3 regions of the Pseudomonas sp. microsymbiont 2 genome follow, and region 3 is predicted to be linked to each of the others. Evidence: predicted binding sites of a transcription regulator. Region 3 holds the regulator's gene; each other region holds the start of a gene.
What was found. Region 3 encodes sigma-54, which starts transcription at its own class of promoters, with help from an activator protein. Its sites were predicted from a motif close to ANTGGCATNNANNTTGCTNT; they were not measured.
Positions count from the first base shown of each region.

Region 1: a site for sigma-54 is predicted at 3,766-3,785, ahead of nirB (nitrite reductase large subunit NirB). Genes of this name have one in related genera too.
Region 2: a site for sigma-54 is predicted at 2,450-2,469, ahead of glnA (glutamate--ammonia ligase). Genes of this name have one in related genera too.

Region 1 is NZ_CM139112.1:1,490,919-1,498,919, forward strand. Features, by position in the region: gene ACYUME_RS06785 (molybdopterin-dependent oxidoreductase) at 1-3,597, shown strand, start outside; gene nirB (nitrite reductase large subunit NirB) at 3,918-6,470, shown strand; gene nirD (nitrite reductase small subunit NirD) at 6,470-6,838, shown strand; gene pcaQ (pca operon transcription factor PcaQ) at 6,885-7,817, shown strand.
Region 2 is NZ_CM139112.1:5,420,708-5,428,708, reverse strand. Features, by position in the region: gene ACYUME_RS24375 (chorismate mutase) at 254-757, opposite strand; gene glnA (glutamate--ammonia ligase) at 946-2,352, opposite strand; gene thiI (tRNA uracil 4-sulfurtransferase ThiI) at 2,842-4,296, shown strand; gene typA (translational GTPase TypA) at 4,424-6,244, shown strand; gene ACYUME_RS24355 (NEL-type E3 ubiquitin ligase domain-containing protein) at 6,420-8,001, shown strand, end outside.
Region 3 is NZ_CM139112.1:4,716,670-4,724,670, forward strand. Features, by position in the region: gene mlaE (lipid asymmetry maintenance ABC transporter permease subunit MlaE) at 1-102, opposite strand, end outside; gene ACYUME_RS21290 (ATP-binding cassette domain-containing protein) at 102-911, opposite strand; gene ACYUME_RS21295 (KpsF/GutQ family sugar-phosphate isomerase) at 1,158-2,132, shown strand; gene ACYUME_RS21300 (KdsC family phosphatase) at 2,133-2,657, shown strand; gene lptC (LPS export ABC transporter periplasmic protein LptC) at 2,666-3,238, shown strand; gene lptA (lipopolysaccharide transport periplasmic protein LptA) at 3,225-3,749, shown strand; gene lptB (LPS export ABC transporter ATP-binding protein) at 3,750-4,475, shown strand; gene ACYUME_RS21320 (RNA polymerase factor sigma-54) at 4,649-6,145, shown strand; gene hpf (ribosome hibernation-promoting factor, HPF/YfiA family) at 6,224-6,532, shown strand; gene ptsN (PTS IIA-like nitrogen regulatory protein PtsN) at 6,544-7,008, shown strand; gene rapZ (RNase adapter RapZ) at 7,011-7,865, shown strand; gene ACYUME_RS21340 (HPr family phosphocarrier protein) at 7,886-8,001, shown strand, end outside.

The sequences.
Region 1 (8,001 bases), 2.6 Mb from region 3:
ATCCGCACCCGTCATATCGAGTCCAACTCGCGCCTGTGCATGGCCAGTGCCAGCAGCGGCTACAAGCAGTCGCTGGGCGCCGACGGGCCGCCGGGCAGCTATCAGGATTTCGAGCGCGCCGAGGTGTTCCTGGTGATCGGCGCGAACATGGCCGACTGTCACCCGATCCTGTTCCTGCGCCTGCTCGATCGGCTCAAGGCCGGGGCGAAGCTGATCGTCGTCGATCCCCGGCGCACGGCCACCGCCGACAAGGCCGACCTGTTCTTGCAGGTGCGTCCGGGCACCGACCTGGCGCTGCTCAACGGCCTGCTGCACCTGCTGCACGCCAACGGCGATATCGACAGCGATTTCATCGCCCGCCATACCGAAGACTGGGAGACGCTGCCGGCCTTTCTCGACGACTACCATCCCGAACGGGTCGCGGCCATCACCGGCCTGGCCGAGGCCGATATCCGCGAGGCCGCGCGCCTGATCGGCGGCGCCGGCGAGTGGATGAGCTGCTGGACCATGGGCCTGAACCAAAGCATCCACGGTACCTGGCACAGCAACGCCCTGTGCAACCTGCACCTGGCCACCGGCGCCATCTGCCGCCCCGGCAGTGGGCCGTTCTCGCTCACCGGCCAGCCCAACGCCATGGGTGGGCGCGAGATGGGCTACATGGGGCCGGGCCTGCCGGGGCAGCGCTCGGCCCTGGTCGAGGCCGACCGTGCCTTCGTCGAACAGCAGTGGCGACTGCCAGCAGGCACGCTGCGCAGCGAGGGCGGCGAAGGCACCGTGGCCTTGTTCGAGCAGCTCAAGCGCGGCGAGGTGAAGGCCTGCTGGATCATCTGCAGCAACCCCGTGGCCAGCGTCGCCAACCGTCAGCAGGTGATCGACGGCCTGCGCCAGGCGCAACTGGTGATCAGCCAGGATGCGTTCCTGGACAGCGAGACCAATCGCTACGCCGACATTCTCCTGCCCGCCGCACTGTGGGCCGAGGGCGAGGGCGTGATGATCAACAGCGAGCGCAACCTCACCCTGATGCCGCGAGCCGTCGCGCCTCCCGGCGAGAGTCTGGAGGACTGGCGCATCATCGCCCGTATCGCCTGCGCCATGGGCTATGCCGAGGCCTTCGACTACGCCGATGCCGAAGCGGTGTACGACGAGATCCGGCGCTTTCACAACCCCGCCAGCGGCTATGACCTGCGCGGCATCGGCTATGCCGAGCTGCGCCAGGGGCCATGGCAGTGGCCGTGCGCGCCCGGGCGCGGGAATGACCGCAGCCCACTGCGCTATGTCACCGACGGCAGCCCGTCGACACTGGTCTTCCCCACCGCCAGCGGCAAGGCGCGGTTCCTTGCCCGGCCCTGGCTGCCGCCGACCGAGCTGCCCGACCAGGCGTTCCCGTTCGTGCTCAACACCGGGCGTGTGCAACACCACTGGCACACCCTGACCAAGACCGGCAAGGTGGCGAGCCTGAACAAGCTCGAACCCGGCCCTTTCGTCGAGATCAATCCTGCCGATGCCCGGCGCCTGGGCATCGCCGATCGCGACCAGGTATCCATCCGCTCGCGCCGAGGCCAGGCGCTGCTGCCGGCGCGCCTCAGCGAGCGAGTGCTGCCGGGCGGCTGCTTTGCGCCGTTTCATTGGAACGACCTGTATGGCGAGCACCTGGCGATCAACGCGGTGACTTGTGACGCGGTCGATCCGACTTCGCTGCAGCCGGCTTTCAAGCACTGTGCCGTGGCGCTGGAGCGGGTCGCCGGACCGCGCATCGACGCCCTCGACCTCAACCATGCCATGCCCGAGGAGTCCGCCGCCGTGCCGACCGCCACGCTGTCCCGCCTGCTTGGCCTGCAAGCGCTGCCGACACCGGTGCTGACGGAACAGGAGCGCCATTATCTGCAGGGGTATCTGCTCGGCCTCGGTCAGGCGCGCGGCGAAGGGGTGCCGAGCCTGCCGGTCTGCGCGCCGCTGGCGCCCGAGCGGCGGCTGTTCGTCGATGGCCTGTTGGCCGGTCTGTTCGCCCGTGCGGCGTCCGAGCCTGCCGCCGTGGTGCCGCGTCATCGCGTGCTGTGGGCTTCGCAGACCGGCAATGGCGAGGCGTTGGCCGAACGCTGCGCGCAACGCCTGCGCGAGGCGGGCCTGGCGGTCGAACTCAGCTGCCTGGAGGCGGTAAGCCCGGCGCAATTGCAGGATGCCGCCAGCGTGTTGCTGATCGCCAGCACCTTCGGCGACGGCGATGCCCCGGACTGTGGCGCGGCGTTCTGGCAGGCCTTGCAAGGGCAGACGAACGCTGTCGCCTGGCCCTACGCGGTGCTGGCCCTGGGCGATTCGAGCTACGCTCAGTTCTGCGGCTTCGGACGCAAGCTCGACCAGCGCCTGGCGGAGCTCGGCGGGCGACGCCTGCTGGCGCGGGTCGACTGCGAGCCTGATTTCGACGCGCCGTTCGCCGCGTGGCTCGACGCCTTGCTGCCGGCGCTGGGCAGCAAGGCGTCTGACGCTGGCGCCCTCGATGTTCCCGTTGCCGCACAGCGTCCCTGGCCTGCGCGCTTGCTGGAAAATCGCCTGCTCAACAACCCCGGCTCGACGAAGGAGACCCGGCAACTGGTGTTCGACCTTGCCGGCAGCGGTCTGGACTACCAGCCCGGCGATGCGCTGCGGGTCTGGCCGCGCAATTGCCCGGCGCTGGTCGACGAACTGCTGGCGCTGATGCAGCTCGACGGCCAGACCCAGGTTCAGCTCGACGGGCACGCGCCCATGCCGCTGTCGCAGGCACTGGAACGCCATCTGGAGATCGCCCGGGTCACCGTGCGACAACTCGAAGCGTTCAGCCAGCAGGCGGGCGCCTTGGGTGAACTGCTGGTGCCCGAGCGCCAGGGCGAGCTCAAGGCCTGGACATCGGGGCGCCAGCTGGCGGACGTGCTGCGCGAGTTTCCCCAGCGCTTGCCGCTGGAGCGCTGGCTGGCGCTGCTCAAACCCTTGCAGCCACGCCTGTATTCGATCAGCTCCAGCCCCAGGGCGCATCCCGGTCAGGTGCACCTGACCGTTGCCACGGTGCGTCATGGCGAACGCAAGGGCGTCTGTTCGAGCTTTCTCGCCGATCGCGCGGATGACCTGGAGGTGGCGATCCTGCCGCAACCGTCGAAGCATTTTCGCCTGCCCGAGGATGATCGCACGCCGATCATCATGATCGGTCCTGGTACTGGAATCGCGCCGTTCCGGGCCTTTCTCGAGGAGCGCGAGCAGCGTCGGGCCGTCGGCGGCAACTGGCTGTTCTTCGGCGAACAGCAGGCGGCGTGCGACTTCTATTACCGCGAGCAGCTGCAGGCCTGGGAGGCCAGCGGGCATCTGCGCCTGAGCACGGCGTTCTCCCGTGACCAGGCCGACAAGGTCTACGTGCAACAGCGCATGCGGGAGCAGGGCGCCGAACTGTGGCGCTGGCTGGAAGCGGGAGCGTACGTGTATGTCTGCGGCGATGCCCAGCGCATGGCCAGGGACGTGGACGCGGCGTTGCGTCGGCTGGTGGCCGAGCAGGGTGGCATGAGCGACGAGGCGGCGGCTGCCTATGTCGAGGCGCTGGGGCGGGACAAGCGCTATCGGCGTGACGTGTACTGAGTGCCCTGGGTTGGTGAGGGGCGCACCTTGATTGTGCGTTTCAGATAGGGGGTGTTGCGCTTGTGCTGGCCTCTTCGCGGGCAAGCCCGCTCCCACAAGGCTTGTGAGGCCCCTGTGGGAGCGGGCTTGCCCGCGAAGAGGCCGGTACAGGCAGCGCCACAAGATGCTTTTGGCACGCTCCCTGCTTCGACTGCAACACAACAGCCCCACCGATCAACGGCGATCGATCAGGGGCCGCACCCCGATGAGTACAGGCAAAGGCGCCTGGAGCACACGCTCCAGGCGCCTTTTTCGTTTTCCGTGAGCGATGAGGATCGGCTATGCAGGCAACAGCGAACGAGGCACAACGCGCACGACTGGTCATCGTCGGCAATGGCATGGTCGGCCACCACTGCGCCGCCCAACTGATCGAGCGCGGCGCCCTGGCGCGCTTCGAGCTGCATGTGTTCGGCGAAGAGCGCCAGCGTGCCTACGACCGGGTCCACCTGTCGGAGTACTTCACCGGCAGCTGTGCCGAGACCCTGGCCCTGTGCGGGCCTGACTACTACGACCAGGGTGGCGTGCATCTGCACCTGGGCGAGGCGGTGCTGGACATCGACCGGGAACGCCGCGAGGTGGTCACCGCCGAAGGCCGCTACGGCTACGATCAGTTGGTCCTGGCCTGCGGTTCCTACCCGTTCGTGCCGCCCATCGAAGGCTCCAGCGGCAATGCCCGCCTGGTCTATCGCACGCTCGACGACCTCGATGCGATCCGCGCCGCCGCCAGCGGCGCGCGCCGGGGTGTCGTGGTGGGTGGCGGCCTGCTGGGCCTGGAGGCGGCCAACGCGCTCAAGTCCCTGGGGCTGGAGGCGCATGTGGTGGAGTTCGCGCCACGGCTGATGCCAGTGCAACTGGACGGCGAGGGCGGCGCCGCGCTCAAGGCGCGGATCGAGGCGCTGGGCGTGGGCGTGCACCTGTCCCGCGCCACTCAGTCGATCAGCGCGGGCGAGCAGTACCGCTATCGCATGAACTTCGACGGCGGCGAGCACCTGGAGACCGACCTGATCGTGTTCTCCGCCGGCATCCGGCCCCAGGACGCCCTGGGGCGCGCCTGCGGCCTGGAGATCGCCGCCCGGGGTGGCGTGGTGATCGATGATCATTGCAGAACCAGCGACCCGCATATCTTCGCCATCGGCGAGTGCGCCTCGTGGAACGGCAGCGTGTTCGGCCTGGTCGCCCCGGGCTACGCCATGGCGCGCAACCTCGCGGCGCTGTTGGCGGGCGAGTCGGCGGGCGCATTCACCGGCGCGGACATGTCGACCAAGCTCAAGCTGCTGGGCGTGGATGTCGGCTCCATCGGCGATGCCCACGGCGCCACTCCAGGGGCACGCAGCTACCGCTTCATCGACGAGGCCAACGCGGCCTATCGTCGACTGGTGGTGGACGCCAGCGGCAAGCGGGTGCTCGGCGCCGTGCTGGTGGGCGACAACAGCTACTACGACACCTTGCTGCAGTACGCGCAGAACGGCATCAAGCTGCCGGACGACCCGGCCGCGCTGATCCTGCCACAAGGTAGCGGCGTGCCGGCCCTGGGCGCCGACGCTCTGCCCGCCGGCGCGACCATCTGCTCATGCCACAACATCAGCAAGGGCGCGGTGTGCGCGGCCATCGACGGCGGCTGTGGCGACCTGGCGGCGGTGAAAGCCTGCACCAAGGCCGCCAGCGGCTGTGGCGGTTGCGCGGCGCTGCTCAAGCAGGTCGTCGAGCACGAACTCGGCGCCCGTGGCGTGACCGTCGACAAGAGCCTGTGCGAACACTTCGCCTACACCCGCCAGGAGCTGTACGGGCTGGTGCGGGTCGAAGGCATCCGCTCTTTCGGCGAACTGCTCGAACGTCACGGCAAGGGGCACGTGGGCTGTGATATCTGCAAGCCGACGATAGGCTCGATCCTCGCCTCATGCTGGAACCAGCCGATCATGGACCCGGCCCTGGTGCCGCTGCAGGACACCAATGACACCTTCATGGCCAACATGCAGAAGAACGGTACCTACTCGGTGGTGCCGCGCATCCCGGGTGGAGAAATCACGCCGGACAAGCTGATCGTGATCGGCCAGGTGGCGAAGAAATACGACCTCTACACCAAGATCACCGGCGGCCAGCGCATCGATCTGTTCGGCGCCCAACTGCATGAGTTGCCGTTGATCTGGGGCGAGCTGATCGACGCCGGCTTCGAGACCGGGCATGCCTACGGCAAGTCCACGCGCACGGTGAAGTCCTGCGTGGGCAGTACCTGGTGCCGCTACGGCGTGCAGGACAGCGTGGCCATGGCCTTGCGCCTGGAGGACCGCTACAAGGGCCTGCGCGCGCCGCACAAGCTCAAGTTCGCGGTGTCCGGCTGCACCCGCGAATGCGCCGAGGCGCAGAGCAAGGACATCGGCGTGATCGCCACCGACAAGGGCTGGAACCTGTACGTATGCGGCAATGGCGGCATGCGCCCGCGCCACGCCGAGCTGTTCGCCACCGATCTGGACGACGAGACCCTGGTGCGCCTGATCGACCGGGTACTGATGTTCTACATCCGCACCGCCGACAAGTTGCAGCGCACCTCGGTATGGCGCGAGAACCTGGAGGGCGGGCTGGACTACCTCAGGCAGGTGATCGTCGACGACAGCCTGGGGCTGGCCAGCGAACTGGAAGCGCAGATGCAGCACGTGGTCGAGCGCTATGAGTGCGAATGGGCCAATGCGCTCAAGGACCCGGAAAAGCTCAAGCGCTTCCGCACCTTCGTCAACGATCAGCGGACCGACCCGGATGTGCACTTCGTCCGCGAGCGTGGCCAGCGTCGGCCGGCCGCGCCGCTGCACCTGATCCCCACTCACGAGGAGGTTGTGTGATGAACCCGTCCAACAATAGGGCTGTTGCTCATGAACCCAGCTGGCGGAAGGTGTGCCAGGCCGGCGATCTGGTTGCCGACTCCGGGGTGGTGGTGTGGCACGACGGCGAGCAGGTGGCGTTGTTCTACCTGCCGGGGCAGGGGCGCGAGCTGTATGCCGTCGGCAACCGTGATCCGCGTTCCGGCGCCAACATCATCGGCCGTGGGCTGGTGGGCGATGTGCAGGGGGCGCTGGTGGTGGCCGCGCCGCTGTACAAGCAGCACTTCTGCCTGCAAAGCGGCGTCTGTCTCGAGGATCCGTCACAGCATTTGCGAGTATGGCCCGTGCGCCTGGCGGACGGCGCGGTGCAACTGGCGACCAGCCCGTAGCGGCCGCTCTGTTGCAGCTTGGCTGCGCGCGGATACACTGCCGGGCATGAACCTCGATACCCGCATCAAGTTTCGCCACCTGCTGTGCTTCCTGGAGATTGCCCGGCAGGGCAGCCTGGCCAGGGCCGCCGATGTGCTCGCGATCAGCCAGCCGGCGATCTCCAAGACGCTCAAGGAACTGGAGGCGCTGCTCGAAACCCGTCTGTTCGAGCGCAGCCAGCAGGGCGTCGCCTTGACCCCGGCCGGCACCCGCTTCATGCGCTACGCAGGGCCCAGCGTGCAGGCCCTGCGCGATGGCGTGGGCAGTGTCCGGGGCGAGTCGCGGGCGCCTTCGCAGGTGCGTATCGGTGTGCTGTCCACGGTCGAAGGGCTGCTGATGCCCGAAGTGCTGTGCCGCCTGCACCAACGGCACGAGGCGCTGGTGATCAGCGTGGCGACCGGCGTCAGCGCGCAGCTGCTCGGGCAACTGCATCTGGGCGAGCTGGAGCTGGTGGTCGGGCGCATGACCGACAGCCCGCAGATCCAGGGCCTGTCGTTCGAGCACCTGTACAGCGAATCGATGACCCTGGTCGTGCGGCCTGGGCATCCGCTGCTGGCGCGCCAACCGCTCGACCCGGTCCGCGTGGGCGACTACCCGCTGGTGCTGCCGCCCCTGGGGACGACCATTCGCAAGCATGCCGACAGCCTGTTCGTGCAGTGCGCGATCCCGCTGCCGGCGCAGCGACTGGAAACTTTGTCGCTGGCCTTGAGCCGGCGCTATGTGCTGGGCAGCGACGCGGTTTGGGTGGCGCCGCGCGATGCGGTGCTCATCGACCTCGGGCGGGCAGAGCTGGCCGAACTCGATCTGGGCGAGCGTGAGCCGGGTGGTTCGGTGGGGATCTGTCGTAACGCGGCGCTGCCTCTGAGCCTGCCGGCGCAGTGGCTGTGCGAGGTGCTGCGGGAGGTGGCGCAGGCGTATCGGGCCGGTGAGTATCCCTAGACGTGCAGGGGCCTGCGTCTGGCGCGCGAGCGACAATGCTGGCCAATGGCTGCGAGCCTGGGCATGAACAACCTTTCATCCAGGAACTTCCGGCGCGCAACCCGCTCTTATGCCGGTAGCCATTGGTAACGACCGCCTGCTAAGCTCGCGGCTTTACCCTGATTTGCCCTCATGGCGCATGAAC
Region 2 (8,001 bases), 700 kb from region 3:
AGGCGTCGTTGACCTCTTTTGGCACATTGGCGCTCCCGGGGCTGGCCGGGAGCGCGCACGGATGACGTGCTGGATGCAGTGAAAATGCAAGAACCAAACCAAGGCTCCGAAAAGAAGCGGAATTTGCCGATAAAGCCCTGGGTTTGCGCGAATTCGGGCCAGAAAGCCCTGGTTTATCGATTCTTGTGAACCAAATTGGGGTGCATGATGGGGCGCGCTGCTTCAACATGCACCAATATGGAGCATAGGGCGATCAGGGCGTTTTGCACAGCTGGCCGCTGGCGCGGACCAGGGCAAGATGGCGGCCAGGATCGTCCGTGCGCTGCTGCAGGGCATCGGCGAGGCGCTCACTGCACGCAGTGGATGGTGCCTGGTCGAAGCGGGCGAGGGCGGCGAGCAGTTGGCCTTGCAGGCGGTCCAGTTCGGGGCGTACGTCGCTGCCCAGGTCGCGCCGGGGAAGGTTGGGCGCCTGCCGCGCGAGGTGCCAGGTATCCAGCAGGTGATACTGGAGCAGTTTGTTCGCCTCCATCTGGTCGGCGAAGAAGGCTTCGGCCCTAGCGGGTGCCAGGTGATGGGCGGGAGCGGCCTGGCGCACGCTGGCCAGCACCTGGGCTTCGCGCGCGCTGGCCTGCACCGGCTGGCGCTGGTCCCACTTGTGCAGGGCGACTGCTTCGGCAAGGTCCAGGCGCTGCTCGAGGGTGTCGAGCAGCTGCTCGAGTGCCGGATCGGGCGATGTTGGGGAGGCACAGCCGGACAAGGCCAGGCTGCAAGTCAGACAAGGGCGGTACGCATGGCGATCTCCTGGATTGAATGGAGACCTGAGTCTCAGCAAACGAGCGAAGTCGGCCATAGGTTTAGTCCGATTCTGCGAGCGTGAAAATGAAAACGGCCTCCCGAGGGAGGCCGTTTCACAGCGATGCCGGTGACGCCAAGGCGTCGCCTACATCACACGCTGTAGTACAGGTCGTATTCCAGCGGGTGAACGAAGGTGCGGACCTTGATCTCTTCTTCGGACTTCAGCTCGATGTAGGCATCGATGAAGTCGTCGGAGAACACGCCGCCCTTGGTCAGGAACGCACGGCCCTTGTCCAGCTCTTCCAGGGCTTCCTTCAGGCTGCCGCAAACCTGTGGAATCTCTTTCGCCTCTTCAGGCGGCAGGTCGTACAGGTTCTTGTCGGCGGCATCGCCTGGGTGGATCTTGTTCTGGATACCGTCCAGGCCAGCCATCAGCAGGGCGGCGAAGCACAGGTACGGGTTGGCGGCCGGGTCCGGGAAGCGCGCTTCGATACGGCGGGCTTTCGGGCTGGACACGTACGGGATACGGATCGAGGCGGAACGGTTGCGGGCCGAGTAGGCCAGCATGACCGGGGCTTCGAAGCCAGGCACCAGACGCTTGTAGGAGTTGGTGGCCGGGTTGGTGAAGCCGTTCAGGGCCTTGCCGTGCTTGATGATGCCGCCGATGAAGTACAGGGCGGTGTCGGACAGGCCGGCATAGCCTTCGCCGGAGAAGGTGTTCTTGCCGTCCTTGGAGATCGACATGTGCACGTGCATGCCCGAGCCGTTGTCGCCGTACAGCGGCTTCGGCATGAAGGTAGCGGTCTTGCCGTAGGCGTCGGCCACGTTGTGCACGCAGTACTTCAGGGTCTGGACTTCGTCAGCCTTGGTCACCAGGGTGTTGAAGCGCACGCCGATCTCGTTCTGGCCGGCGGTGGCCACTTCGTGGTGGTGAACTTCGACGACCAGGCCCATCTCTTCCATGGCGTTGCACATGGCAGTACGGATTTCGTGGTCGTGGTCGCACGGCGGAACCGGGAAGTAGCCGCCCTTGACGGCTGGACGGTGGCCCTTGTTGCCGCCGTCGACGTCCTGGTCGGTCATCCACGAGCCTTGCTCGGAGTAGATCTTGAACATCGAGCCGGAGATGTCCGACTTGAACTTGACCTGGTCGAAGATGAAGAACTCTGGCTCCGGGCCCACCAGCACGGTGTCGCCGATGCCGGTGGACTTCAGGAACTCTTCGGCGCGCTTGGCGATCGCGCGCGGGTCGCGGTCGTAGCCTTGCATGGTGGACGGCTCGATCACGTCGCAGACCAGGATCAGGGTCGGCTCTTCGGTGAACGGGTCCAGCACGGCGGAGGAATCGTCCGGCAGCAGGATCATGTCGGAGGCTTCGATGCCTTTCCAGCCTTCGATCGACGAGCCGTCGAACATCTTGCCGGCTTCGAAGAAGTCCTCATCCAGCGCATCGCGAGCCGGCATGGTGACGTGGTGCTGCTTGCCCTTGGTGTCCGTGAAACGCAGATCAATCCACTTGACGTCATGATCTTTGATGAGTTGAACCGACTTCGACATGTTGTCCTCCGGATGGTCTAGGGCGCGGTGGGCCGCTGCCCTGGAAAAAGGGTGTTGCCGGGCGCGGATAGTCGGCCAAGCTTACCTGCCTCACAAGGGAGCAAATTGCATGCCAGTGCCCGAAAATGGCGAGGTCGGGATAAAAGGGGGCGTTGGCAGGCATTTGCGAGGTGGCGGGGTGGAAAGAATGCACCGTTAAAAGGCGCTTTTTGAATGCATGGCACTATTTTGGTGCGCCACTGAGGCGTTGTGCTTCTTTCGGGGGCCCTTTCGCGGGCAAGCCCGCTCCCACAGGATCTCCACTGGCTTCGATGATTGTGCGATCCCTGGGAGGCGGGCTTGCCCGCGAAAGGGCCGGTACAGGCGCTGCACAAGCCCCTGGCGCATTCATTGCAAAGCTTCTGATCAAAAGTTGCTCAAACCTTGAGCGATTTCCGCTATAATTCGCGCCCCCTATTTTTGGCAGGCCCTGCGCGCGCTGTTAAACCAATGAAACTTATCGTCAAAGTCTTCCCGGAAATCACCATCAAGAGCCGGCCGGTGCGCAAGCGCTTCATCCGCCAGCTCGGCAAGAACATCCGCAACGTGCTCAAGGACCTCGATCCTGAGCTCGCGGTCGATGGTGTCTGGGACAATCTCGAGGTGGTCACCCGCGTCGAGGACGAAAAGGTCCAGCGCGAGATGATCGAGCGCCTCACCTGCACCCCGGGTATCACCCACTTCCTGCAGGTCGAGGAATACCCGCTGGGCGACTTCGACGACATCGTCGCCAAGTGCAAGCACCACTTCGGCCACCTGCTGGCCGGCAAGCACTTCGCCGTGCGCTGCAAGCGCGGCGGCCACCACGACTTCACCTCGATGGACGTCGACCGCTACGTCGGCAGTCAGTTGCGCCAGCAGTGCGGCGCCGCCGGCATCGAGCTGAAGAAGCCCGAAGTGCTGGTGCGCATCGAGATCCGCGACCAGCGCCTGTACGTGATCCACAACCAGCACAACGGCATCGGCGGCTACCCGCTGGGCGCCCTGGAGCAGACCCTGGTGCTGATGTCCGGTGGCTTCGACTCCACCGTGGCCGCCTACCAGATGATGCGCCGCGGCCTGATGACGCACTTCTGCTTCTTCAACCTCGGTGGCCGTGCCCACGAGCTGGGCGTGATGGAAGTCGCCCACTACCTGTGGAAAAAGTACGGCAGCAGCCAGCGCGTGCTGTTCATCAGCGTGCCGTTCGAGGAAGTGGTCGGCGAAATTCTCAACAAGGTCGACAACAGCTACATGGGCGTGACCCTCAAGCGCATGATGCTGCGCGGTGCCGCACACATGGCCGACCGCCTGCAGATCGACGCGCTGGTCACCGGCGAGGCGATCTCGCAAGTGTCCAGCCAGACCCTGCCGAACCTGTCGATCATCGATTCGGCCACCGACAAGCTGGTGCTGCGCCCGCTGCTTGCCAGCCACAAGCAGGACATCATCGACCAGGCCACCGAAATCGGCACCGCCGACTTCGCCAAGCACATGCCCGAGTACTGCGGCGTGATCTCGGTGAACCCGACCACCCATGCCAAGCGTCATCGCATGGAGCACGAAGAGAAGCAGTTCGACATGGCGGTGCTGGAGCGCGCCCTGGAGCGCGCCAAGTTCATCTCCATCGACCATGTGATCGACGAGCTGGGCAAGGATGTCGAAATCGAAGAGGTGGCCGAGGCCCTGCCGGGCCAGATCGTCATCGATATCCGCCACCCCGACGCCCAGGAAGATGAACCCCTGGTGATCGAGGGCATCGAAGTCCAGGCCCTGCCGTTCTACGCGATCAACAGCAAGTTCAAGCACCTGGATGCCAACCGCCAGTACCTGCTGTATTGCGACAAGGGTGTGATGAGCCGTCTGCACGCACACCACCTGCTCAGTGAGGGACATGCCAATGTGCGTGTTTATCGTCCGACATAAGACGCCAGGGCTGTATGGCGGCAGCATCCGCCATCGCCCTCCCGACCACCGGGCCCGCTGAGCCGCAAACCGTACACATTGGCCGCCTACACTGGCGGCAACCGAATCCTCTGATCGAGATACAGTTGTGATCGAAAATCTGCGTAACATCGCCATCATCGCCCACGTTGACCATGGTAAAACCACCCTGGTCGACAAACTCCTGCGCCAGTCCGGCACCCTGGAGCGTAACGAGCTCAACGACGAGCGCGTCATGGACTCCAACGACCAGGAAAAAGAGCGCGGCATTACCATTCTGGCGAAAAACACCGCCATCAACTGGAACGGCTACCACATCAACATCGTCGACACCCCCGGCCACGCCGACTTCGGTGGCGAGGTCGAGCGTGTAATGTCGATGGTCGACTCGGTGCTGCTGCTGGTCGACGCCCAGGACGGCCCGATGCCGCAAACCCGCTTCGTGACCAAGAAGGCCTTCGAAGCCGGCCTGAAGCCGATCGTCGTGATCAACAAGGTCGACCGTCCGGGCGCGCGTCCTGACTGGGTTCTGGACCAGATCTTCGACCTGTTCGACAACCTCGGCGCCACCGACGAACAGCTGGACTTCAAAGTCGTCTACGCCTCGGCCCTGAACGGCATCGCCGGTCTGGACCACACCGCCATGGGCGAAGACATGACCGCGCTGTACCAGTCGATCGTCGACAACGTACCGGCACCGGACGTCGACCGTGACGGTTCGTTCCAGATGCAGATCTCGGCACTGGACTACAACAGCTTCCTCGGCGTTATCGGTGTTGGCCGCATCGCCCGTGGTCGCGTCAAGCCGAACACCCCGGTCGTCGCCATCGACACCAACGGCAAGAAGCGTAACGGCCGTATTCTGAAGCTGATGGGTCACCACGGCCTGCACCGCGTCGACGTCGAGGAAGCCCAGGCTGGCGACATCGTCTGCATCAGCGGCTTCGACGAGCTGTTCATTTCCGACACCCTGTGCGCCCCGGACGCGGTAGAAGCGATGAAGCCGCTGACCGTCGACGAGCCAACCGTTTCGATGACCTTCCAGGTCAACGACTCGCCGTTCTGCGGCAAGGAAGGCAAGTTCGTCACCAGCCGCAACATCAAGGACCGCCTGGACAAAGAGCTGCTGTACAACGTTGCCCTGCGCGTTCAGGAAACCGATTCCCCTGACAAGTTCAAGGTATCGGGCCGTGGCGAGCTGCACCTGTCGGTACTGATCGAAACCATGCGTCGCGAAGGCTTCGAGATGGCCGTAGGCCGTCCAGAAGTGATCATCCGCGAAGTCGACGGCGTCAAGCAGGAGCCGTTCGAGAACGTCACCATCGACATCCCTGAAGAATCCCAGGGCAAGGTCATGGAAGAGATGGGTCTGCGTAAAGGCGACCTGACCAACATGGTTCCGGATGGCAAGGGCCGTGTTCGCCTGGAATACAACATTCCAGCCCGTGGTCTGATCGGTTTCCGTAACCAGTTCCTGACCCTGACCAACGGTGCAGGCATCCTGACCTCGATCTTCGATCGCTACGACACCATGAAGTCGGGCCAGATGTCCGGCCGTCTGAACGGTGTCCTGGTTTCGGTCGAGACCGGCAAGGCCCTGACCTACTCGCTGGAAACCCTGCAGGCTCGCGGCAAGCTGTTCGTTGAGCACGGCCAGGAGATCTACAACGGTCAGATCATCGGTCTGAACAGCCGTGACAACGACCTGGGCGTGAACCCGACCAAAGGCAAGAAGCTCGACAACATGCGTGCTTCGGGCAAGGACGAAGTCATCGCCCTGGTTCCGCCGGTTCGCCACACCCTCGAACAGGCCCTGGAATTCATCCAGGACGACGAGCTGTGCGAAGTGACGCCGAAGTCGATCCGTCTGCGCAAGAAGATCCTCGACGAAGGCGAGCGTACCCGCGCTGCCAAGAAAGCCAAGAACTGAGACATTAGTTCAGGCTGAATGAAAACGCCCCCGGTCGAAAGGCCGGGGGCGTTTTCTTTGTGCGAGCACCAAGCCTCGGCCCAAGGGCGAACAGGCTGGTCGCATAGAACATGCTAACGCTTGCCGACGGTGAGTGACCCCTAGCATCGAGCGTTCCATTCAAGGAGCCTCGCCCATGACCTCTCCCTCATCTGTTTCCGATGAAGCCGCGCCTGCCAAGCACGATAGATTTGCTCGCCAGCGTGTGATCGAAAGCAAACTGCCCGCCTGGATATCGACGGCGAAGCCTGCAGATCATCAGGATCTGCGCAAAGCGATCAAGTCTCCCCCATCCTGGTTCTTGCAAGCGCGTCTGCTGCACCCGCAAGTCGCTCGCACGCTTGCCGATGACTACGCTGCGTATCGGCAGTGCGAAGCCGATCTGGCCGCATTGCTTGCACCGCTGCCAGACCTGGACGCGTTCGCCTCGAAAATCCTGACTCCGGCCTTCAAGAAGCGCTTCGGCCTCGATCTGGATATGTCGAAGACCTATCTGGTGAATCCCCGCAAGGCCGTGGAGTACAAGCTGAGCTTCGATCGAGATCCGCTCACCGATGCCCAGCGCGCATTGAAATTGGCCACCCAATCACTGCTGCGTTGCGCCATGCAGAATTTCGAGGCATCGGAAGCGCAGCCTGGCGGCATGGACGCTGACTCGATGCAGGCTGTCATTCTCGACAGTGATGCGTTCGTCCTCACCCGCGCGACAGGGAACAGGCTGCCCGTCGTGGCTGATCAGTTCGCGGCCTTGTCGCGGGAGCTGGACATCGGTGGCCAGTACCAGGCGTTGATCGACGCGACCTGGCAATCCGCGCCTGCGCAGCTGCTCAGCGACAGTGAGCGTTATGCCTTCAGGGTTCATGCTCACCTTGCGTACATGCGCGAAAAACTTAGTGAGTCCATGTACGAGGCGTTGCTGGAGCTATCGCTCAACAACGAGGCCAGCTATCAGGGCAGCCGCTTGCAGTGCAACTTCATTACGCTGTGGAAGCGCCAGCTCACCGGTGCCTTGATCATCGGTGTTCCTCCTTACAGGGGGCGGCTGGTGTGCTATTTGCCTGGCGCCTCCACGCCTTTGGTGGAGTACCCGTCGATCGATGCACTGATCGCAGAGCTGCCACGGCAACTGCTGGATCTCAAGGTGAGTAGCTTGCAGCGCTTGCTGCCGGCTCGCTATGAAGAAGAACTCATGGCTAAGCTGCAGCAGCGGTTGATTCCCATGAAATGGGATCCGGAGGCGAAGTTTTACCGGGTGCAGCCTGACCCGGCAGCGGAAATACCCTTGGGGGTGCACTACTTCGGGTTACCGTTCCTCGATGAGCTGGTGGCCAACAAAAAAGCCCGCCTTAAGGATGATGCAGCGTTTCATGCTGTTTCCACCGCATCCGAAGATGAGATGACTGCGCAAAAGCGCAAGGCTTACTTCATTCAGACGGCCTTCCAAGTGCTCAATGTCGCGGCGTTTTTCGTGCCGGGGCTGGGGCCGGTCATGATGGGCGTGACCGCTTTGCAGATCGGTTTCGAAGTTTTTGACGGCCTGGAAAGTTGGGCCAACGATGACCGTGAGCAGGCACTGGGCTATCTGGTGGATGTGATGGAGAACGTGGCGTTGTTCGCTGCCCTGGGCGTGGCGGGAGCCGGCGCCGGTACCCCCGCGGTGGAAAGAGCCCCGGTAGAGACCCCCTCGTTCATCGAAGAGCTCAAGCCTGTGGAAATGC
Region 3 (8,001 bases):
CGAATGACCGAGGAACAGGCACGAGCGCCCCAGCACAGCCAGCACATCGATGGCCGAACGGCCGAACAGGCGGATACGTTCAAGTAAGGATTTTCTGCGCATCAACGCGTCCCCAGCAGATCGGCGCGGTAGTCAGGCGCAGGGAAGTGGAAAGGTACCGGGCCATCCGGATCGCCCTTCATGAACTGGCGAATACGCGGATTGTCCGAGCCCATCAGTTCGTCCGGCGTGCCCTGCCCCAGCACCTGGCCATCGCCCACCACGTAGATGTAGTCGGCGATGCTGGCGGTTTCGGCCAGGTCGTGGGAGACCACGATGCTGGTAATGCCCAGGGCATCGTTGAGCAGCCGGATCAGGCGCACGAGCACGCCCATGGCGATCGGGTCCTGGCCGACGAACGGCTCGTCGTACATGAGAATCTGCGGGTCGAGGGCAATCGCTCGGGCCAGAGCCACGCGCCGCTTCATGCCGCCGGACAGCTCGTCGGGCATCAGGTCGATGGCGCCGCGCAGCCCCACGGCCTGCAGCTTCATCAGGACGATGTCACGGATCATCTCGTCCGGCAGTTGGGTATGCACCCGCAGCGGGAAGGCGACATTCTCGAAGACATCGAGGTCGGTAAACAGTGCGCCGCTCTGGAACAGCACGCCCATCTGCTTGCGCGCATCGAACAGGTCGCTGCGCGACAGCGCGGGCAGGTTCTGGCCATTGACCCAGACTTCGCCGGCGGCCGGGCGCAACTGCGCGCCCATCAGGCGCAGCAGTGTGGTCTTGCCGCACCCCGAAGGCCCCATGATACCGGTGACCTTGCCGCGGGGAATGCGAATGTCCACGTTGCTGAAAATGCTGCGCGAACCGCGCTTGAAGGTGACTCCCTTCAACTCGACCGCGTAGGCGCTATCCACACTCATCTAGACTCCTTGCTAGTGCAGCCTCGTCATCATGGACGCCTGCCTTCATCTTGAAGGCACACAGGTCCCTGGCGGGCCGAATAGCGGCGAACTATAGCACCGCTGGTAGGCCCGCCCCAAGGCCGTCGCCCGACTCGTTCAGGCCCCAGACAGGCTGACGCGATCACCCTGTGACATTCGAAGGATGAGCCTTTCACACATTGCGGCTATAATCGCCGCCTTTTCATCAGGCATTGCGTTTTCGACATGAGCCAATCCAGCGAGCTGATCCAATCCGCCCAGCGCACCCTGCGCCTCGAACTCGAGGCCGTGGAGGCCCTGCTGGCCCGTATCGACGGCGATTTCGTCAAGGCCTGCGAGCTGATCCTGGCCAGCAAGGGACGGGTCGTGGTGGTTGGCATGGGCAAGTCCGGCCACATCGGCAACAAGATCGCCGCCACCCTGGCCAGCACCGGCACCCCGGCGTTCTTCGTGCATCCAGCCGAGGCCAGCCATGGCGACATGGGCATGATCACCCGTGACGATGTCATTCTTGCCCTGTCCAACTCCGGCAGCACCGCCGAAATCGTCACCCTGTTGCCGTTGATCAAGCGCCTGGGCATCCAGATGATCAGCCTGACCGGCAACCCGGATTCGGCCCTGGCCCAGGCCGCCGAGGTCAACCTCGACGCCAGCGTCGCCCAGGAAGCCTGCCCACTCAACCTGGCGCCGACCTCCTCCACTACCGCGGCCCTGGTCCTGGGCGACGCCCTGGCCATCGCCCTGCTCGAAGCCCGGGGCTTCACCGCCGAGGACTTCGCCTTTTCGCACCCCGGTGGCGCACTCGGCCGCCGCCTGCTGCTGAAAGTCGAGAACGTCATGCATGCCGGCGAAGAACTGCCCCAGGTCAAAAGCGGCACCCTGCTCAAGGACGCACTGCTTGAAATGTCTCGCAAAGGCCTGGGCATGACCGTCGTCCTCGGCAGCGACGGCAAGCTCGCCGGCGTCTTCACCGACGGCGATCTGCGCCGCAGCCTGGATCGCAACATCGATGTGCACAAGACCCTCATCGACGAGGTCATGACCGTGCACGGCAAGACCGCCCGCGCCGAGATGCTCGCCGCCGAGGCTCTGAAAATCATGGAAGACCACAAGATCAGCGCACTGGTGGTCGTCGACCAGGACGACCGCCCGACCGGCGCCCTGAACATGCACGACCTGCTGCGCGCCGGAGTGATGTAAATGAACCAGGACCTGATGCAACGCGCCAAGGCCATCAAGCTGGCCGTGTTCGACGTCGATGGCGTGCTCACCGACGGCCGCCTGTACTTCCTCGAGGACGGCAGCGAGTTCAAGACCTTCAACACCCTCGACGGCCACGGCATCAAGATGCTCATGGCCTCGGGCGTGACCACCGCGATCATCAGCGGACGCAAGACCCCGGTGGTCGAGCGCCGGGCCAGGAACCTGGGCATCCCGCACCTGTTCCAGGGCCGCGAGGACAAACTGGTGGTACTGGACGGCCTGCTCGCCGAACTCGGCCTAAGCTATGAACAGGTCGCCTACCTGGGCGACGACCTGCCCGACCTGCCGGTGATTCGCCGCGTAGGCCTGGGCATGGCGGTGCACAACGCCGCGCCGTTCGTGCGCCAGCACGCCCACGGCGTCACCCAGGCTCGCGGCGGCGAAGGCGCCGCCCGCGAGTTCTGCGAACTGATCATGCAGGCCCAGGGCACCCTGGACGCTGCCAACGCCAACTACCTGTAAGGCCACCCATGTTCAGCAAGAAGGTTCGAAATTTTGCGCTGTTTGGCGTGATCGCCGCAGTGCTGGCGGCGGTGGGCTACTGGAACATCAGCCCCGAGAGCTTCCTCGACAAGCCGACCGTCCAGACCAACGACAGCGCCATCGACTACTACGCCGTCAACGCCCACACCCTGCAGTTCCTGCCCGACGGCAAGCTGCAGTACGAGATGACCGCCGACAAGGTCGAGCACCTCAAGGCCAGCGAAGTCACCCTGGTGACCACGCCCGACCTGCACATGTACCGTGGCACGGAGTATCCGTGGCACGTGCAGAGCAAGCGCGCCGAGGTCAACCCGGACGGCACCGAGGTCGAACTGATCGACGAAGTGCGCGTGGCGCGTACCGACGAAAAACAGCGCGAGACCATCATTACCAGCTCGCGCATGACCGTGTTCCCGCAGAAGCAATATGCGCAGACCGAGCAAGCCGTTAGAATCGACGGCGCCGGTGGCACGACTACGGGCAAAGGAATGAAAGCGTATTTGAAAGAAGGCAGGATGGACCTGCTCTCTAACGTAAGAGGACAGTATGAGGCTCGTTAAAACCCTCCCCCTTTTGCTCAGCCTGGGCGCAGCACTGGGAAGCGCGAGCGCCTTGGCCCTGCCGAACGACCGTGACCAGCCGATCCGCATCCAGGCGGACAACGCCCACCTGGACGACAAGCAAGGTGTAGCCACCTACACCGGCGATGTGATCATCACCCAAGGTTCGATGATGATCAAAGGCAACACCGTGACCATGACCCGCGCCGCCTCCGGCGATATCGACGTGGTCACCTCGGTGGGCAACCTGGCCTATTTCGAACAGCAGCAGAGCGCCGCCAAGCCCGACAAGATGAAAGGCTGGGCCGTGACCATTCAGTACCAAGCGCAGAAAGACACGGTGATTCTCACCGACCGCGCCAAGGTCGAGAACGAAGGCAACACTACCGAAGGCGAGAAGATCGTCTACAACACCAAGTCCCAGGTGGCTACCGCCGGGCGTGGTGGCAACGTGACTGCACCACGTCAGCGCATCGACATGGTCATTCAACCGAAGAAAAAGGCCGAGTAAATGGCAACCCTCAAAGCCCAGCACCTGGCCAAGAGCTACAAGGGCCGGCAAGTCGTGCGCGACGTCAGCCTGTCCATCGACAGCGGCCAGATCGTCGGCCTGCTCGGCCCCAACGGCGCCGGCAAGACCACCTGTTTCTACATGATCGTCGGCCTGGTCCAGGCCGACCAGGGGCGCGTGCTGATCGACAACCTCGACGTCAGCCACCAGCCCATGCATGGCCGCGCCCAGGCTGGCATCGGCTACCTGCCGCAGGAAGCCTCGATCTTCCGCAAGCTGTCGGTGGCCGACAACATCATGGCCATCCTCGAGACCCGCAAGGACCTCGATCGCGAAGGCCGGCGCAAGGAGCTGGAAAGCCTGCTGCAGGAGTTCCACATCAGCCACATCCGCGACAACCTGGGCATGAGCCTCTCCGGCGGTGAGCGTCGCCGTGTCGAGATCGCCCGCGCCCTGGCCACCGCGCCCAAGTTCATCCTGCTGGACGAACCGTTCGCCGGTGTCGACCCGATCTCCGTCGGCGACATCAAGCAGATCATCCACCACCTCAAGAACAAGGGTATCGGCGTGCTGATCACCGACCACAACGTTCGCGAGACCCTGGATATCTGCGAAACCGCCTACATCGTCAACGATGGCCAGCTGATCGCCGAAGGTGACGCCGAGACCATCCTGGCCAACCAGCTGGTCAAGGAAGTGTACCTGGGGCACGAGTTCCGGCTCTGACCCAGCCTGCCCGGAGCACTGGCGAATGCGCCCAATCGGGGCTTAAGTTGTCACAGTGCTCTAGGCAAACGCTGCAATTTCAGGCATATAACTTGCTTAGATTCGGCGCCCAAGCGCCCTACGTGTAGTGGATGGCGCATGCGCGCCGGCGAACAAGGTATTAAGCCCCTGCCATGAAACCATCGCTCGTCCTAAAAATGGGCCAGCAACTGACGATGACCCCTCAGTTGCAACAGGCCATCCGTCTACTCCAGCTCTCCACCCTGGACCTCCAGCAGGAAATCCAGGAAGCGCTGGAATCCAATCCGATGCTCGAACGTCAGGAAGACGGCGACGACTTCGACAACAGCGACCCGATGGCGGACAACGCCGAAAGCAAGCCGGCAGCCGAAGTCCAGGACAACAGTTTCCAGGAAACCACCACCAGCACCAGCGAGAACCTGGAAGACGGTGAGTGGGCAGAACGCATTCCCAACGAGCTGCCAGTCGATACCGCCTGGGAAGACATTTATCAGACCAGCGCCAGCAGCCTGCCCAGCAACGACGATGACGAGTGGGACTTCACTACCCGCACCTCCGCCGGCGAAAGCCTGCAGAGCCATCTGCTGTGGCAGCTCAACCTCGCTCCGATGTCCGATACCGACCGCCTGATCGCGGTCACCCTGATCGACAGCATCAACGGCCAGGGCTACCTGGAGGACACGCTCGAGGAAATCTGCGCCGGCTTCGACCCCGAGCTCGACATCGAGCTGGACGAAATCGAAGCCGTGCTGCATCGCATCCAACAGTTCGAACCGGCCGGCATCGGCGCCCGCTCCCTGGGCGAGTGCCTGCTGTTGCAGCTACGCCAGCTGCCCGCCTCGACGCCTTGGATGAGCGAGGCCCAGCGCCTGGTCACTGACTTCATCGACCTGCTCGGCAGCCGCGACTACAGCCAGCTGATGCGGCGCATGAAGCTCAAGGAGGACGAGCTGCGCCAGATCATCGAGCTGGTGCAGACCCTCAACCCGCGTCCCGGCTCGCAGATCGAGTCCAGCGAGCCTGAGTACGTGGTCCCTGACGTGATCGTGCGCAAGGACAGCGATCGCTGGCTGGTCGAGCTCAACCAGGAAGCCGTTCCGCGCCTGCGCGTCAACCCGCAGTACGCCGGCTTCGTACGCCGCGCCGACACCAGCGCCGACAACACCTTCATGCGCAACCAGTTGCAGGAGGCGCGCTGGTTCATCAAGAGCCTGCAAAGCCGCAACGAGACCCTGATGAAGGTGGCGACGCAGATCGTCGAGCATCAACGTGGCTTCCTCGACCATGGCGACGAGGCCATGAAGCCGCTGGTCCTGCACGATATCGCCGAGGCGGTGGGCATGCACGAATCGACCATTTCCCGGGTGACCACGCAGAAATACATGCACACGCCTCGCGGAATCTACGAACTGAAATACTTTTTCTCGAGCCACGTGAGCACCGCCGAAGGGGGCGAATGCTCGTCCACGGCGATCCGCGCGATCATCAAGAAACTGGTGGCCGCGGAAAATCAGAAAAAGCCATTGAGTGACAGCAAGATCGCTGGTTTACTGGAGGCACAAGGCATCCAGGTAGCCCGTCGCACCGTCGCCAAGTACCGCGAATCGTTGGGCATCGCCCCCTCGAGCGAGCGCAAGCGACTGATGTAGCCCCCGGATGTGCCACAGCGTTTCAGCGGCAGGTGCAACACCTGCCCTTTATGCACGGGCAACAAAAGGAGAAGCTGTATGCAAGTCAACATCAGTGGACAGCATGTAGAAGTCACTCAACCTCTGCGCGATTACGTGCTCGAAAAACTCGCCCGCGTGGAGGGTCACTTCGACAAGATCACCAATGCGACGGTGATCATGAAGGTCGAGAAGCTGCAGCAGAAGGTTGAAGCCACACTCCAGATTCCCGGTGGCGAGGTCGTCGCCAACGCCGAACACCAAGACATGTATGCCGCGATCGACGCCCTGGCCGACAAGCTCGACCGCCAACTGAAAAAACACAAGGAAAAACAGCAAAGCCTGCTGCAAGGTGCAGCCGCCCGCTGATCCCCTCATCCATGATCCGACTTGAAACCATCCTGACCCCCGGCCGTTCCCTCGTGAACGTGCCGGGTGGCAGTAAGAAGCGCGCCCTGGAAAAGGTCGCCACCCTGATTGCCGAGCAAGTACCAGAGCTGGAGATGCAAGACGTCTTCGACACGCTCATCGCTCGGGAAAAGCTGGGCTCCACCGGCTTTGGCAATGGCATCGCCATCCCCCACTGCCGGCTTGTGGGCTGCACCGCGCCAGTGAGCGCCCTGCTGCACCTGGATGCCCCCATCGATTACGATGCCATCGATGGCGCCCCGGTCGACCTGCTGTTCGTCCTGCTGGTCCCGGAAGCCGCCACCGATGCCCACCTTGAACTGCTGCGCCAGATCGCCAGCATGCTCGATCGCAAGGAGGTCCGTGATCGCCTGCGTGCCGCCGACAGCAGCGAGACCCTGTACCAGGTCGTCCTGGACGCACAGAACGAGCACTGAACATGCGCCTGATCATCGTCAGCGGCCGCTCCGGCTCCGGTAAGAGCACCGCCCTCGACGTGCTGGAAGACAACGGCTACTACTGCATCGACAACCTGCCTGCCGGCTTGTTGCCACAGCTGGCGGAAAATGCCCTGGTCAACACCGAGCTGCTGCAACCGAAGGTCGCGGTCTCCATCGATGCACGCAACCTGCCCAGCCACCTGTCACGCTTCCCCGAATTGCTCGAAGAGGCGCGCGCCCGGCACATCCAGTGCGACGTGCTGTATCTGGACGCTGACGAAGAAACCCTGCTCAAGCGCTTTTCGGAAACCCGGCGGCGTCACCCACTGACCAACGACAGCCGCTCGCTGGCCGAAGCGATCCGGGTCGAGAGCGAGCTGCTGGGGCCGATCGCCGATCTGGCCGACCTGAAGATCGACACCACCAACCTGAACCTCTACCAGCTGCGCGACTCGATCAAGCTGCGCCTGCTCAACCAGCCCGAACCGGGCACGGCGTTCCTGGTCGAATCGTTTGGCTTCAAACGCGGCATGCCCGTGGACGCGGATCTGGTGTTCGACGTGCGATGCCTGCCGAACCCCTACTGGAAGCCGGAACTTCGTGACCATTCCGGCCTCGAACAACCGGTGATCGACTACCTGGCCGCGCAGCCGGATGTCGAGGAAATGTTCCAGGACATCTCCAGCTACCTGCTCAAGTGGCTGCCGCGCTTCGCCGCCAGCAACCGCGCTTATGTCACCATTGCCATCGGCTGTACCGGTGGCCACCACCGCTCGGTGTATATCACCGAACGGCTTGGCCAACTGCTCCAGCAATCCCTGAAAAACGTCCAGGTTCGCCACCGCGACCTCTAGCCCACAGGATCCACCCCACGATGCCCGCCCGCGAAATCACCATCATCAACAAGCTGGGCTTGCACGCCCGGGCGGCGGCCAAGTTCGTCGGCGTGGCGGGGCGCTTTCCGTGCGCGGTGCGGGTTGGCCGCGCGCC